2 linked regions of the Thiorhodovibrio frisius genome follow. Each later gene encodes a partner of the first gene's protein in a complex. Links are inferred from orthologs where the notes say so. Each region holds a gene or a part of one and is shown in the gene's direction. Other genes may lie near its edges.

Region 1 (7,790 bases):
CGATGCGCACCCGCGCGGTGAAGGATACGACTGTGCCATCCGCGCCCGTGGCGGTGACCTGAACCTCCTTCGCGTTGCCATCGTCAAGATCGCCAATGTCGAATGATTCCTGGCCAGTGAGTCCCAAGGCTTCGGCATTGTCACCGGGGGCGAATTGCAGCGGCAGAATGCCCATGCATACCAGATTGGTGCGGTGAATGCGCTCGAAACTCTCGGCTAGAACCGCGCGCACGCCGAGCAGACGGGGACCTTTGGCGGCCCAGTCGCGCGAGGAACCAGAGCCGTATTCCTTGCCAGCAATTACGATAGCCGGCACGCTTTCGGCCTGATAGCGCATGGCGGCATCGTAAATGGACATTGGCTCGCCCGAGGGCTGATGCAGGGTGACCCCACCCTCGGTGCCGGGAGCGAGCTTGTTGCGCAGGCGTATGTTGGCGAAGGTGCCGCGCATCATCACCTGATGATTGCCGCGGCGTGAGCCGTAGGAGTTGAATTCGACCTCGGCCACTCCCTGGTCGAGCAGATAATGTCCAGCCGGGCTGTCGGCCTTAATGGCGCCGGCTGGGGAGATGTGATCGGTGGTGACCGAGTCCCCGAGCAGCGCTAGAACGCGCCCGCCCGTGATGGCCGCGACTGGCTCTGGAGTCAGCGTCATCCCGTCGAAGTAGGGCGGGTGCTGAATGTAGGTGGAATCCGTCGCCCAGTCGTATCGCTGGCCCTCGGGCGCGGCCAGCTCCTGCCAGCGGCTGTCGCCGGCGAAGACCTCGGCGTAACTCTTGCTGAACTGGCTGGCGTTCAGGGCGCTGGCAATGGTGGCCTGAATCTCGGCCTGGCTGGGCCAGAGATCCTTGAGGTACACCGGCTGGCCGTTTTCGTCGGTGGCCAGTGCTTCCTGATAGGGGTCCAGATCCATGCGCCCGGCTAGCGCATAGGCCACCACCAGCGGCGGCGAGGCGAGATAGTTCATGCGTATCTCGGCATGAACCCGACCCTCGAAATTGCGGTTGCCGGAAAGCACCGATGCGACGCTGAGTTGGCCTTCGGCAATGGCGGTGGAAACCTCCGGGCGTAGCGGGCCGGAGTTGCCGATGCAAGTGGTGCAGCCGTAGCCGACCACATGAAAGCCGAGAGTTTTTAAAGGTTCCATCAGCCCGGCGGCTTCCAGGTAGCGGGTGACTACCATGGAGCCGGGGCCGAGCGAGGTCTTGACCCAGGGCGGCACGGTCAGGCCGCGTGCGACGGCTTTTTGCGCCACTAAACCGGCGGCGAGCATCACGCTCGGATTGGAGGTGTTGGTGCAGGAGGTGATGGCGGCGATCACGACGGAGCCATCATTCAGGGTGCAGGATTGGCCGTCGATCTCGGTGGTGACCGGAGTGCCGGGGGCGCGGCCGCTCTCGGCCTGGGTCTTGGCCAGGGCCTCATGAAAGGCGCCTTTCATGGCCGTCAGCGCGACGCGATCCTGCGGGCGTTTGGGGCCGGCCAGGCAGGGCACGACGGAGCTGATGTCCAGCTCCAGCACGTCGCTGAAGCGCGGCTCGGGGCTGGTGGCGTCGGCGAAAAAGCCTTGTTCCTTGGCATAGGCTTCGACTAGAGCAACCTGCTGCGGGTCGCGGCCGGTCAGGCGCAGAAAGTCGAGCGTTTCCTGATCGATGGGGAACAGACCGCAGGTGGCGCCATACTCAGGCGCCATGTTGGCGATGGTGGTGCGCTCGCCCATCGGCAGGGTTGCTACCGCCGGGCCGAAGAACTCGACAAACTTGCCCACCACTCCATGTTGGCGCAGGCGCTCGACGATGGTCAGTACCAGATCGGTGGCGGTAGTGCCTTCGGGCAATTCCCCGGTCAGGCGCATGCCGACCACCTGCGGGATGAGCATGGACACTGGCTGGCCGAGCATGGATGCCTCGGCCTCGATGCCGCCCACGCCCCAGCCGAGCACGCCCAGGCCGTTGATCATGGTGGTGTGGGAGTCGGTGCCTACCAGGGTGTCCGGATAGGCTTGGCGGCGGCCATTGTGCTCGCCGGCGAAGATCACTCGCGCCAGATACTCAACATTCACCTGATGCACAATGCCGGTATCGGGCGGGACCACCTGGAAGTTATCGAAGGCCGTCTGCCCCCACTTCAGAAAGGCATAACGCTCGCGGTTGCGGGCGAATTCCAGTTCGGCATTGCGGGCGAAGGCGCTGTCGCTGGCGTAATGATCCACCTGCACCGAGTGGTCGATGACCAGCTCTGCCGCTTGCAGTGGATTAATGCGCTTTGGGTCGCCGCCAAGTGCGCTCATGGCATCGCGCATAGCGGCGAGGTCCACTACCGCTGGCACGCCGGTGAAGTCTTGCATGAGTACCCGGGCTGGGCGGTATTGGATTTCAGTTGCTGGCTCGGCTGTTGCGTCCCAGGCGGCAAGCGCCTCAATGTCCTCGCGTCGCACGGTGACGCCATCTTCATGGCGGAGCAGATTTTCAAGCAGAATCTTGAGCGAAAACGGCAAGCGCTCGCTGCCCGGCACGGCGTCGAGGCGAAAGATGTCGTAGGTCTGATCGCCGACGCGAAGTTCGGCCTGGGCATTGAAATTCTTGGACATGAGGTAATTTCCGGCGGTGTTGGCGGCGAACCTTTGGATTCAAGATATTGGATTCTAGTCGCCGGGACGCGGCGAGAAAAGGAGGAGCCGTCAGTTGGGGCAGATTAGGGGTGGATCAGGCTGTCTCGTGGCGTGTCAGGTAGTCGCGCGCGGCGCCCAGTAAACGTTTGCGCCCAAACAGAATTTGCCAGCGAGTGCCACCGAGTTGTTGCCACAAGATAGCCGAGCGGATACCGGCAAGCAATAGGGCACGGATGCGGTCCTGATTCTCGTTGTTTTTGAGATAGAGCGGATTACCGCGCACCAGAATGCGTGGCTCCAGCGAGCTGACGTTCTCGGTGTAGAGCGCGGCTAGGGCGGCCAGCATCTCCGGAGAAACCAGGGCGGCCTGGTTGCTTCCCTGCCGGTGCTTGGCGTCGGTGATCTCAATGCCGATGCTGATACGCCGCAGCAACTCCGGGTTTTCACTCAGGGTGCGGCCATGTTTCAGCAGGCTGATCAAATAGCGGGTCATTTCCAGATCGCGGTCCGGCTGCCCGGTGATTTGCCCGATGAGGGCGCGCATACCAAGGGCCACCGCGCCCGGCGGGCCATAAACCGAGGGCGTGTCTGGTGCGTCGATTTGGAACAGGCTATGGATGCAGGGTTCCATGGCCTCGACATCCACCACGCCGCGATTGGCAATGAATTGGACGCAGTGAGCAACCTGGTGCAGACCGGCCAGGGCGATGACGCGCTCGGTATCGTTATGTCCCATTAGAAGAAGTGGTCAGTTGTCAGTGATCGGTGATCAGTCAATTCAGTCGCTGCACTGCCGATGGGCTGTGCGCGAGCCGGATTCAGATTGCGCTGGTGATGATACAGCCTCCCAGGCATCGGTCGCCGTAGTAAAAGACGGCTGACTGGCCAGGCGTTACGGCGCGCTGCGGGGTGGCGAAATGCACTTGGCAATGGCCCTTATGGTACTCGACCAGGGTGCAGGCTTGCAGCGGCTGGCGATGACGGAGGCGGCACAGGCAGTCGAATGGGGCAGGAGCGGGCGGGGCTCCGCTGATCCAATGCAGCTGCTCGCCGCTTAAGCCTTCAGCGAACAGCAGCGGGTGATTGCCACCCTGCACGACGATCAGGACATTCTTGGCGGGATCTTTGGCGGCGACGAACCAGGGCGCCTCGGCGGCGCCGGCTTGGCCACCGATACCAAGCCCCTGGCGCTGGCCGATGGTGTAGTACGCGAGCCCCTGATGTTCGCCCAGCACCTGGCCTTCGGGCGTCTCGATGGGCCCCGGCTCGCGGGGCAGGTAGCGGGCGAGGAAGTCGGCAAAACGTCGCTCGCCGATGAAGCAAATCCCGGTGCTGTCTTTTTTACTCGCATTGGCCAGCCCCAAGCTCTCGGCCATTGCGCGGATCTCGGGTTTGGTCAGATCTGCCAACGGAAAAAGCACGCGCCCGAGCTGCTCCCGATCGAGCCGGTGCAGGAAATAGGTCTGGTCTTTGTTCGCATCCCGGGCAAGGTACAGGCTGGCGCGATCAGCCTGGTGCATCACCCGCGCATAATGCCCAGTGGCGATCCAGTCCGCACCCAGTGTCAGGGCATGATCGAGAAAGGCGCGGAACTTGATCTCGCTGTTGCACAGGATATCTGGGTTCGGGGTGCGCAGCGCGCGGTATTCGGCCAGAAACTGCTCAAATACCCGGTCCCAGTATTCGGTCGCGAAGTTCACTGTGCGCAAGGGGATACCAAGGCGCTCGGTAACCGCTTGGGCATCGGCCAGATCCTCCGCTGCCGCGCAGTAGCCGGGGGCGTCGTCCTCTTCCCAGTTCTTCATAAAGAGCGCTTCGACCTGGTAGCCCTGCTCGATCAGCAGATGCGTGGCGACGGCGGAGTCGACTCCACCCGAGAGGCCAACCAGAACGCGCTGGGATGCGGACATGGCGCTTGCTTAGACCTGGGGCGCGCGGATGGTCAAGCCGGCCGGTAACTGCATGCAGGCGCAGTGCAGGCTGCCGCCTTGGGCGACCAGTGCGCGACAGTCAATGGCATGAACCTGGCGCTGCGGAAAAGCCGCTTGCAGGAGGCGCGTCGCCTCGGCATCGGCAGGGTCCTGGTAAACCGGCAGCAGCAGGGCGCCATTGATGAGTGCAAAATTGGCATAGCCAGCGGGTAAGCGCTGGCCGTCGGCGGCGAATAGGGGGCGCGGCTGGGGCAGCGGCAACAGGCGATAGGGTTGGCCGCTGGAGTCGCGCAGAGCCCGCAGCTCGGCGGTCATCTGTGCGATGGGGTCATGATCGGGGTCCGCCGGATCATCGCAGGTCACATGGGCAATGGTGCGCTGATCGATAAAGCGGGCGAGGGTGTCGATATGACCGTCGGTATCGTCGCCGCTCAACTGGCCATGCTCCAGCCACAGAAAATGGCGGATGCCGAGTCGCTGATGCAATTCCTGCTCAATGTCATCCTGGCTCCAGCCGGGATTGCGCGCCGGATCAAGCAGCGTGCGCCGCACCAGCAGCAGGCTGCCGGCACCGTCGCTGTCGATGGCGCCGCCTTCGAGCAGCAGCTCGCTGCGCTGCCAGGTGCTGTTGCCAAAAACGCCCTGCTCTTGCAGGCGGGCATTGATGGCATCGTCCAGCTCGCTGGCATATTTGCCGCCCCAGCCGTTGAAGCGAAAATCCAGCAGACAGGGCTGCCCCGGAGCGCCCAGCCCTTGGGTCTCCAAGACGGTGATGGGACCATGATCCCGGGTCCAGGTATCATTGCTGCGCGCCAAAGCAAAGATGAGCTGCGATGATGGCACGCCGGCATCGGCCAGCATTCCCGCCACCCGCGCCTGCCAGGCGGTATCCGGGCAGAGAATGAGCGCCGGCTGATAGCGGCAGAGCGCGCACACCATCTCGACATAGACCGCCTCGACCGCATCGAGCTGGTCGCACCAGTCTGTATCAGGATGCGGCCAGGTCAGCATCAGGGCGCTTTGGGGGTACCATTCGGCAGGCAGGGTTTTCATGATGGCGCAAGATTTGTGGCTCTGAATGTGGCAGTCTAAATGCTGACCCCGCGCAGGCAAAGCACGGCAACCGGAAGGTGAAGCGAGAATCTGGCATTTCGTTTGCCATCCGCTACCCCGTGCATGACGCACTGACCAACAATCCTCAACAATCACCGGCAATTATCGAACTAACAATAATGCGCGTCCTCGGCATTGAAACGTCCTGCGATGAGACCGGCGTGGCCATTTATGGCGACGACATGGGTCTGGCTGCTCACGCGGTTTACAGCCAGACCGAGATTCATGCGGAATACGGCGGCGTGGTGCCGGAGCTGGCCTCGCGCGATCATATCCGCAAGACGCTGCCGCTAATCCATCAGGTGCTTGATGAGGCCGGGCTGGGTGCGAATGACATTGATGGCCTGGCCTACACGGCGGGGCCGGGGTTAATCGGCGCTCTGCTGGTTGGTTCCGCGCTCGGGCGCAGTCTGGCCTGGGCCTGGGATGTGCCGGCTATTGGCGTGCATCACATGGAAGGGCATTTGCTCGCGCCCCTGCTCGAAGACCCGGCGCCAGACTTTCCCTTCGTCGCGTTGCTGGTTTCCGGTGGGCATACCCAGCTCGTCGAGGTCCAGGCTGTCGGGCAATACCGGCTGCTTGGCGAGTCAGTCGACGACGCCGCCGGTGAGGCCTTCGACAAGACGGCCAAGATTCTCGGGCTGCCCTATCCCGGCGGTCCGGCGCTCGCGCGCCTAGCCGAGCAGGGCGATCCTACGCGCTATCGCTTTCCCCGTCCGATGACCGACAGGCCGGGGCTGGAATTCAGCTTCAGCGGGCTCAAGACCTTTGCACTCAATACCCTGCATCAGCTTCAGACATCGGGCGAGGATTCAACTCAGGGCTATGCTGATATTGCCCGCGCGTTTGAAGATGCCGTGGTCGATACTCTGGTGATCAAATGCCGACGCGCGCTGCAACACAGCGGCCTGCAGCGTCTGGTGCTGGCTGGTGGCGTCAGCGCCAACTGCCGCTTGCGCGAGCGCATGACAGAGGCGATTGAAGCTATTGGCGGCCGGGCATTCTTCCCACGCCCGGCGCTGTGCACCGACAATGGCGCCATGATTGCTTATGCTGGCTGGTACAGGCTTAAAGCCGGTCAGCGTGAGCCGCTGGCGTTTCGGCCGCGTCCACGCTGGTCGCTGGAGGAGCTTGCGCCTCTGGCTGGCTGAGTGGTGGCGCGGTTTGGGGTCTTTCAGGCGAGGCTTGGCGGTAGGCCCCAAGCCGAGAAAGTGTTCAAGGTTCAATCGAATAATGGAGGTCGCGATGCAGCCTTTGGAAAAACAATCGCTGAGTTTCGAGGAATGGCTCGAAGCCGAGCGCGCTTCTCTGGAGGGAAAGACCGAGTATTTCGGCGGCGAAGTTTTTGCGATGGCCGGTGGCTCGGAAGCGCACAATTTGATCGCGGGCAACGTGCATGCAGAGTTGCGCGCCAGCTTCAAAGGGCGCCCCTGCTATGCCTACACGAGCGACATGAAAGTCTGGATCGCATCGGTCGAGCTCGGTGCATATCCTGACGCCATGGTGATCTGTGGTGAGCGTGAGTTCCGGGATGGGCGGCGGGATGTGGTGACCAATCCCAGTCTGATTGTCGAGGTGCTGTCGGACAGCACTGAGCTCTATGATCGCGGTAAGAAGTTCGAGCACTACCGGAAACTGCCCAGTCTGCAAGGCTATCTGCTGTTGTCGCAACAGCAGGTGAGCGCGGAGCTATTCCAGCGCGATGGTGATGGGCGCTGGTTCCTAAGGGACTACAATCAGCTCGATCAATCCATTGATTTGCCCTGGCTTGATGTCAGCCTGCCGCTGTCGGAGGTCTATGATAAGGTTGAATTCATTCCCGTTGCCAAGACCGATGGCGTTGCCGATGTCTGAGCGTTGCCACTTCAGCGACGGCCATTCTTGGCCGTCATCGCGGAGGTGCCTAAACTTTCGGTTTTTCAAAGACAAGCTATTGATTAAGACTCAGCTCCCATTATGACTGCATCAATTCAAGCATCCGACGCCCTCACCATTGCCGGTCGGAACTACCAGTCCCGCCTGCTCGTTGGTACCGGCAAGTACCGCGACCTTGACGAAACCGCGCGCGCCATCGAGGCGAGCGGCGCCGAGATCGTGACCGTCGCCGTGCGCCGGACCAATATCGGCCAGAACGC
Region 2 (6,335 bases), 2.9 Mb from region 1 along the record:
ATTGTTTCATCATCGACGAGGCGCATCAGTTGCCTGAGGTGGCTGGGGTGTTTTTCGGCCGCTCGCTCAGCAGTTATCAATTGCTCGATTTTGCGCGCGATCTGACCGCCGACCTCGCGCGCGAGGCCCCTGGACTCATCGATCTGTCAGTGCCGCTCGCGCGGCTGCGCCCGGCGGTGCAGGCACTGCGCCTAGCGCTAGGCACCCAGGACCGTCGCGCTGCCTGGGCCGCAGTGGGCTCGGACCCGCCGGTTGGAGACGCACGCACGGAGCTGGAGCAGCTTCTCGAGCAGCTCGACCAAGGGCTTGAGCGCCTTGCCGGTCACGCCAAAGCACTCGATCACGATCAGGAACGCTGCCGCGATCTGCGCGAACGGCTGGCACTCTTCGCAGCCGAGGAGGCTAGCGACCAAGTGCGCTGGTTCGATGCGCAGGGGCACGGTTTTCGTCTGCATCAAACGCCGCTCGAGGTAGCCAGTAGCTTTCAGCAACACCGTGCGCGTCTGCCCGCTGCCTGGGTGTTCACCTCCGCCACTCTGGCGGTGGGTGGGTCTTTTGCGCATTTCGCGCGGCAGATGGGACTCGAAGATGCTGACACAGCAAGTTGGGAAAGCCCCTTCGACCACGCGCGCCAAGCGCTATGGCTAATGCCGCCGCACATGCCGGAGCCTGCGGATGCCGCCCACGATGCCAAAGTCGCCGACTTGGTGCTCGAACTCGCCCCGCTGACCCGTGGGCGGATGTTCGTGCTCTTTACCAGTCATCGCGCGCTGCAACAGGTGGCGGGATGGGTGGAAGGGCGACTCGACTACCCCTTGCTGGTGCAAGGCCAGGCGCCGCGTGCCGAACTCATCCGGCGTTTCCGCGATCATGGTCATGCCGTGCTTTTTGGCAGTTCCAGCTTCTGGGAGGGAGTCGATGTGCGCGGCGACGCTCTCTCCTGTGTGATTGTTGACAAGCTCCCTTTCGCGTCGCCGGCCGATCCACTGGTGCAGGCGCGCATTGATGCGCTGCGCGAGGCCGGCGGTCAGCCGTTTCGCGATTTTCAACTGCCGCGCGCAGTCATTGCGCTGAAGCAGGGTGTCGGGCGTTTAATCCGCGATACGAGCGACCGTGGGCTTTTCGTGCTATGCGATCCGCGCCTGGGTACCCGCTCTTATGGCGCGACCTTTGTGAAGAGTTTGCCACCAATGAGGCGCACCGAGTCCCTGGACGAGGTGCGGGCGTTCTTTTCGGCGGCGAGCTGTGCCGAGCAGACCGTTGCCCTGGCGGCGGGGTAGAGGCTGATTTTGCGGATTTTGTACCTATATGAGTTTGGGATTGAGTCGCCAAGAGGCTATAGTGTCAGCTGTTCGCCGGTTGCCGGGCGCGGCGCGTCGCAGCCGAGCACTGAAAATGCATTTTCGACAGTGATCAACCATCTGATGTTCATTCATTCGTCCATTCCGTGCTTGCGCGGCGCCTGTGGTATGGCGCAAAAAGCGCACGCCTGGTCGGTCTAACGGGGCGGGGTATGCTGGAGGAGGACTATTCGCTCAAGGAGGTCGACAGCGAGGAACTTCGCGAACTCCTCGCCGAGAGCGAAGCGCTCGAAGAGCCCGAGTCCGGGGCGAGCGCCATCTGTGATCGCATCGCCTCCCTGCGCAGTCGCGGGCTGCGTCAAGCGCTGCCGGCCTTGATGATGGAGCTCGAGCGCATCGCCCGCGAGACCCTTGGCGCCGAGGAGCGCATCACCGTGATGCACTGTGTCAAAAAACCAGTGCTGAAAGCCATTGCCAGCCTGCCCAAGCCGCACGGGCCACCTCCGAGCAGTGGCAATGCCAACACCCTTGAGCAGCGCCTGCTGCTACTGATGATTTACAACCTGCGCAAGACTCTGCATGAGATCGACCGCACCCAGAGCAGCCAATACGCCGATGATGACAGCGAGCGCATCTGGGTGTTGCAGCACCTGTTTCGCTTCTTCACCCGCCAGATTCGCTACGGAATTGACTGGGACCGCCCGCTGCCACAACACACCTGGCGCGACCTCCACGATCTTTTCGTCTATCTTGTCGTACGTGGCATGGTGCAGCTCAGCTCGGACTTCAGCGTGTCGATTTTCGACGAGGAGTTTGACGCCGAGATCGAATACAAGCGCGCCCTGCTGCTGGGGCTGGCTGATCGACTCACCAACCGCAAAGCCAAGACCGAGGATTTTTTTAAGGAGCTCAAGCGCTGGGCCAGCGAGACCCGACTGCTGGACCCCAACGGTCTGGTTGGCCAGAGCGGCCTGATCAAACTGGAGGTCACCCAGGACGATCCGCCGCTGCTGTTTGAGGGCGCGCTCGCAAAAGCCTTTCGCGGCTGGGTGGTGCGACCGCCAGAGGCTTTTCGCGAGTTTATCGACACCGTCAATCACGGCGACCGCGCGCCAGTCCAGGCCTGATGCCCATTCCCAACGCCCTTGACCGATGAAAATACTCGCGCTTGAGACCTCCGGGGTTTACTGCTCCGTGGCGCTGCTGCGCGATTGCGCCCTGTTTTCCCAACACGAACTAGCCGCGCGGCGCCATGGCGAGCGCCTGTTGCCGATGATGGAAGCCGTCCTTGCGCAGGGCGATCTGAGCCTGGCCGAGCTTGACGCCATTGCTTTCGGGCAGGGGCCTGGTTCCTTCACCGGCGTGCGCATTGCCGCAGCCGTGGCCCAGGGTGTTGCCTTCGGCGCCGGGCTGCCCGTGGTTGGTATTTCCACTCTGGCCGGCTTGGCGCATGCCGGTTGGCGTCATCACCGGCAAAGCCGCATTCTCGCCGCAGTCGATGCACGGATCGGAGAGCTTTACTGGGGCCTGTTTGACGTGGAAGGTCCGGGGCAGGTGCGCCCCTTGGGTGGCGAAAGCGTCAGTGCGCCCGAGACAGTCGGTACCTCAACCTTGGTGCCCGCTGGCGAACAACCGCCGGCAGCCGACCTTGGCGTTGGCAACGGCTGGGAGATCTATCCCGACATTCTGATGGCGCGCACGAGAATCGACCAGGAACGCATCGACGCGCATCTGGTCTGCACCGCAGCCGACATCGCCGAACTGGCCGCTGTCGCCTTGGCGAACGATCAGGCGGTGCCACCGGAGCAGGGGTGTCCGGTCTACCTGCGCGATCAAGTGGCGAGCAAGCCCTCGGCCGCCGCAGTTTTGCGCTGATTTGAGCCCTAATCCGTTCTCGCGCCCCGGCCAAGTTTCATTGGCCAAAGGGACGGCCGGGCGACTCTGAAATCTTGCGCGAATGCGCCTGTCAGCTTTGGGGGTGGCAGTTGCCGCTTTCATGCCGATGCCGGCAATGGCGGCGCAGGCAGGTCAGCACATACTGGGTTAAGGCCAGCCCAACGCTGACAAAAACCGCCGCGCTTCCTGCTACTCGTGTTACCGGCTCAGCCTGAGAAAAACTCAGTACCAGCCAGGTGAGAAAGGTCAGGATGGCGGCGAACAGGGCGACCATGGCAAAGGGCCATGGGCTGTTGGAGCACTTGGGACAGAATCTCATTAAAGGCCTCGCGATGCCTGTAAAGCAGCCGGGGCATGCCGCCTGAGTTGCCTGCATGCACCCTGGACTTGGGTCAACAACGGGTCTCGAGCAATCCAGCTTAGAATACCGCATTTTTGCCGCCGCGACGATGGCACTTGCCCCAACCCCGCAAAGCGAGAATCGCCCATGGAGACGCCGCCACCCGAGTCGATACAACAGACAATGCGCCAGCCAACCAGCCTTCAGGAAGCAGCCCAAACGGCCTTGGCTGCCTGCGTGGTCGAAGACAAGCTCGACGCCACCCAAGCCCTGGCCGCGCGCTGGCAAGCCGGCGACTTGTTATGGGATGAGCAGACCCGGCCACTGCGGCCCGAAGCCGCCGGCCGGCCGCCACAACCGCATCTGGTATCCCCGCGCGAGCTGCCCAAACGCGGGCTTGGCACGCCCGAGGGGCGCGCCGCTCTGTTGCACGCGGTGGCCCATATCGAGTTCAATGCCATCAATCTGGCGCTGGATGCGGTGCAGCGTTTTGCCGGGCTGCCAAGGGATTATTACAACGACTGGGTGCAGGTAGCCGCCGAGGAAGCCCAGCACTTCGGGCTGATGCGCAAGCGACTGCGCGCGCTTGGTTTCGACTACGGTGATTTTCCGGCGCACAACGGACTTTGGGAGATGGCGACCGCCACCGCCGATGATGTCCTCGCGCGTATGGCCCTGGTCCCGCGCGGACTCGAAGCACGCGGGCTCGATGTCACCCCTGGCATGATCGAGCGTCTGCGCGAGGTGGGCGATCACCCAAGCGCCGAGGCGCTCGGCATCATCCTGCACGACGAGGTCGGCCATGTCGCGGCTGGCTCGCGCTGGTTCGCCTACCTGTGCGCGCAGCGTGCGCTCGATCCGGCTCCCACCTACATTGCGCTGCTGCGCCAGCACATGAAGGGCCGGCTTCCCTGTCCGGTGAATTTTGCCGACCGCCGTCGCGCCGGCTTCGATCAGGCCGAACTCGAACAGCTCGCCCGACTTTGCGCCGAGGTTTAAACCCTTTTTAATCAGGCCGCGCGTGCTCGGCTCAAAGCACGTGCTGCTAGCCAGTTCGACATGGCGGCCTTGTGCTGCGGCTGCTAGAATTGACCACAGTCCAAGTGCGGATTTGCGGATCTAAAGAGGGGAAGGAAGAAAGCCGAGTTCTTGCTTCCCGACCTCTTCGGCGGAGAATGCGATGAATGAAGCTTCCAAGGTCGATCAACCCGAGATCGATCAACCCGCGCAGACGCGCCCGCGCCCGTGGCTGCTTGGCGGGACCTTCGCCGCCACTCTGATTGGCACTCTTACCGGCGCACTGCTGGCCATCTGGGGGCTGGTGACCATGGTTGGACATCAGCAGGAACCTGCCGCACCAGTGGCAGATGTCAGCGAAATCAGCACCGACCCTGAACCCTGGGGGCTGAACTGGCCGCATCAGTTCGACGGCTGGAAAGCCACTGCCGGGGACGGAGTTTTCGGCGGCAGCAGCGCCCTGCCGCAAAGCAAACTCGATACCCATCCCTGGCTGAAGCGCCTCTACGCTGGCTATGCCTTCAGCATCGATTACCGCGAGGCGCGCGGTCATGCCTACATGCTCTATGACCAAGGCGTGACCGAGCGTCTGACGAAAAAGCCCCAGCCTGGTGCCTGTCTGCATTGTCATGCTTCTACTTCGGTGCTCTACCGGCGCATCGGCATGGAGGCACTCGGCGAGGAGGTCACGCCCGAGACGCTGGCGGTCGAATTTAACCAACCGGCGGTGATGCGTGGCTTTGAGGAACTCAACGGCAAAGCCTACCAAGAAGTGCTGACGCTCTTGCTGGCCACGCCTGATGGCACGCCGGATGAAAACGAACCAGTCTTCCCCAGTGCACCGGCTGGTGGCAATAGCAGCGAAGATACCGGCGAACCGCTACCCCAGGGCCATGTCCCCAGCGGCGAGGCCCACCCGGTCACCTGCATCGACTGCCATGATCCCAAGACCATGGCAATGCGCGTTACCCGACCGGGATTCTTAAACGGCATTGCAGCGCTGGCCGCCGGAGATGCCGCCCTGCCCCATTTGCCGAGCATCGACCAATGGCGAACTGGCCCGCGTGACCAGCCCTATAACCCCAACCAACTCGCCTCGCGCCAGGAGATGCGCTCTTTCGTCTGCGGGCAGTGTCATGTCGAATACTCCGTAAGCAACAACATAACCCTGACCTACCCCTGGGCCAAGGGGCTGCGCGCCGATGACGAGGAAGCCTTCTGGGATGATTTTCGCCTCCCTGACGGCAGTGCCTTTTATGACTTCAAGAACGGCGAGACAGGTGCGCCCAGCTACAAGGCCGAGCATCCGGAGTTCGAACTATGGAGTCAGGGTATTCATGCGCGCGCCGGGGTGAGTTGCGCAGACTGCCACATGCCCAATCAGCAGGGCGAAGAGGCGATGACACTGAGCGATCACCGCGTGACCAGTCCGCTGGAGAACGTCAAAAGCGCCTGCCAGAGCTGTCATCCAGTGTCGGAAAGCGAACTGCGGGCCTGGGTCGCCACCATCCAGACCCGCACGCGGGATCTAACCCAGCGCGCCGCAGTGGCCATGACCGCGATGCTCGATGCCATTCGCGAGGCCCAGGCCGCAGGGGCCACCGACGCTGAACTGGCCGAGGTCTTCACCCACCAGCGAAAGGCCACCTGGCGGCTCGACTACATCAGCAGCGAAAATTCCAAGGGCTTTCACGCCGACCAGGAAGCCGCCCGGGTGCTGGCCGAGTCCATCGACCACAGCCGCCAGGCCCAGGCACTCGCGCTGCGCTGGCGCGCACCGG

The links.
Region 2: the proteins of tsaD (region 1) and tsaB are in contact, whole or in part, in a solved structure (PDB 4WQ4), measured with the Escherichia coli proteins. The link is inferred for Thiorhodovibrio frisius from one-to-one orthologs.

What each region holds. Positions count from the first base shown.
Region 1 is NZ_CP121471.1:4,269,406-4,277,195, reverse strand. What follows is about bases 4,840-7,790. They hold tsaD (tRNA (adenosine(37)-N6)-threonylcarbamoyltransferase complex transferase subunit TsaD), read left to right. Parts: upstream 4,840-5,774; coding sequence 5,775-6,806; downstream 6,807-7,790. Other genes in these bases: Thiofri_RS19440 (thiazole synthase), read left to right, coding at 7,612-7,790; Thiofri_RS19445 (Uma2 family endonuclease), read left to right, coding at 6,901-7,509; Thiofri_RS19455 (agmatine deiminase family protein), read right to left, coding at 4,840-5,595. Also shown: aconitate hydratase AcnA, read right to left, coding at 1-2,590; high frequency lysogenization protein HflD, read right to left, coding at 2,706-3,347; tRNA 2-thiouridine(34) synthase MnmA, read right to left, coding at 3,430-4,521; more of Thiofri_RS19455, read right to left, coding at 4,531-4,839.
Region 2 is NZ_CP121471.1:1,339,852-1,346,186, forward strand. The notes cover bases 1,440-4,314. They hold tsaB (tRNA (adenosine(37)-N6)-threonylcarbamoyltransferase complex dimerization subunit type 1 TsaB), read left to right. Parts: upstream 1,440-2,453; coding sequence 2,454-3,176; downstream 3,177-4,314. Other genes in these bases: Thiofri_RS06305 (hypothetical protein), read left to right, coding at 1,514-2,428; Thiofri_RS06315 (hypothetical protein), read right to left, coding at 3,268-3,516; Thiofri_RS06320 (ferritin-like domain-containing protein), read left to right, coding at 3,685-4,314. In the rest of the region: Thiofri_RS06300 (ATP-dependent DNA helicase), read left to right, coding at 1-1,280; more of Thiofri_RS06320, read left to right, coding at 4,315-4,536; Thiofri_RS06325 (ammonia-forming cytochrome c nitrite reductase subunit c552), read left to right, coding at 4,718-6,335. UniProt on the Escherichia coli protein: Required for the formation of a threonylcarbamoyl group on adenosine at position 37 (t(6)A37) in tRNAs that read codons beginning with adenine.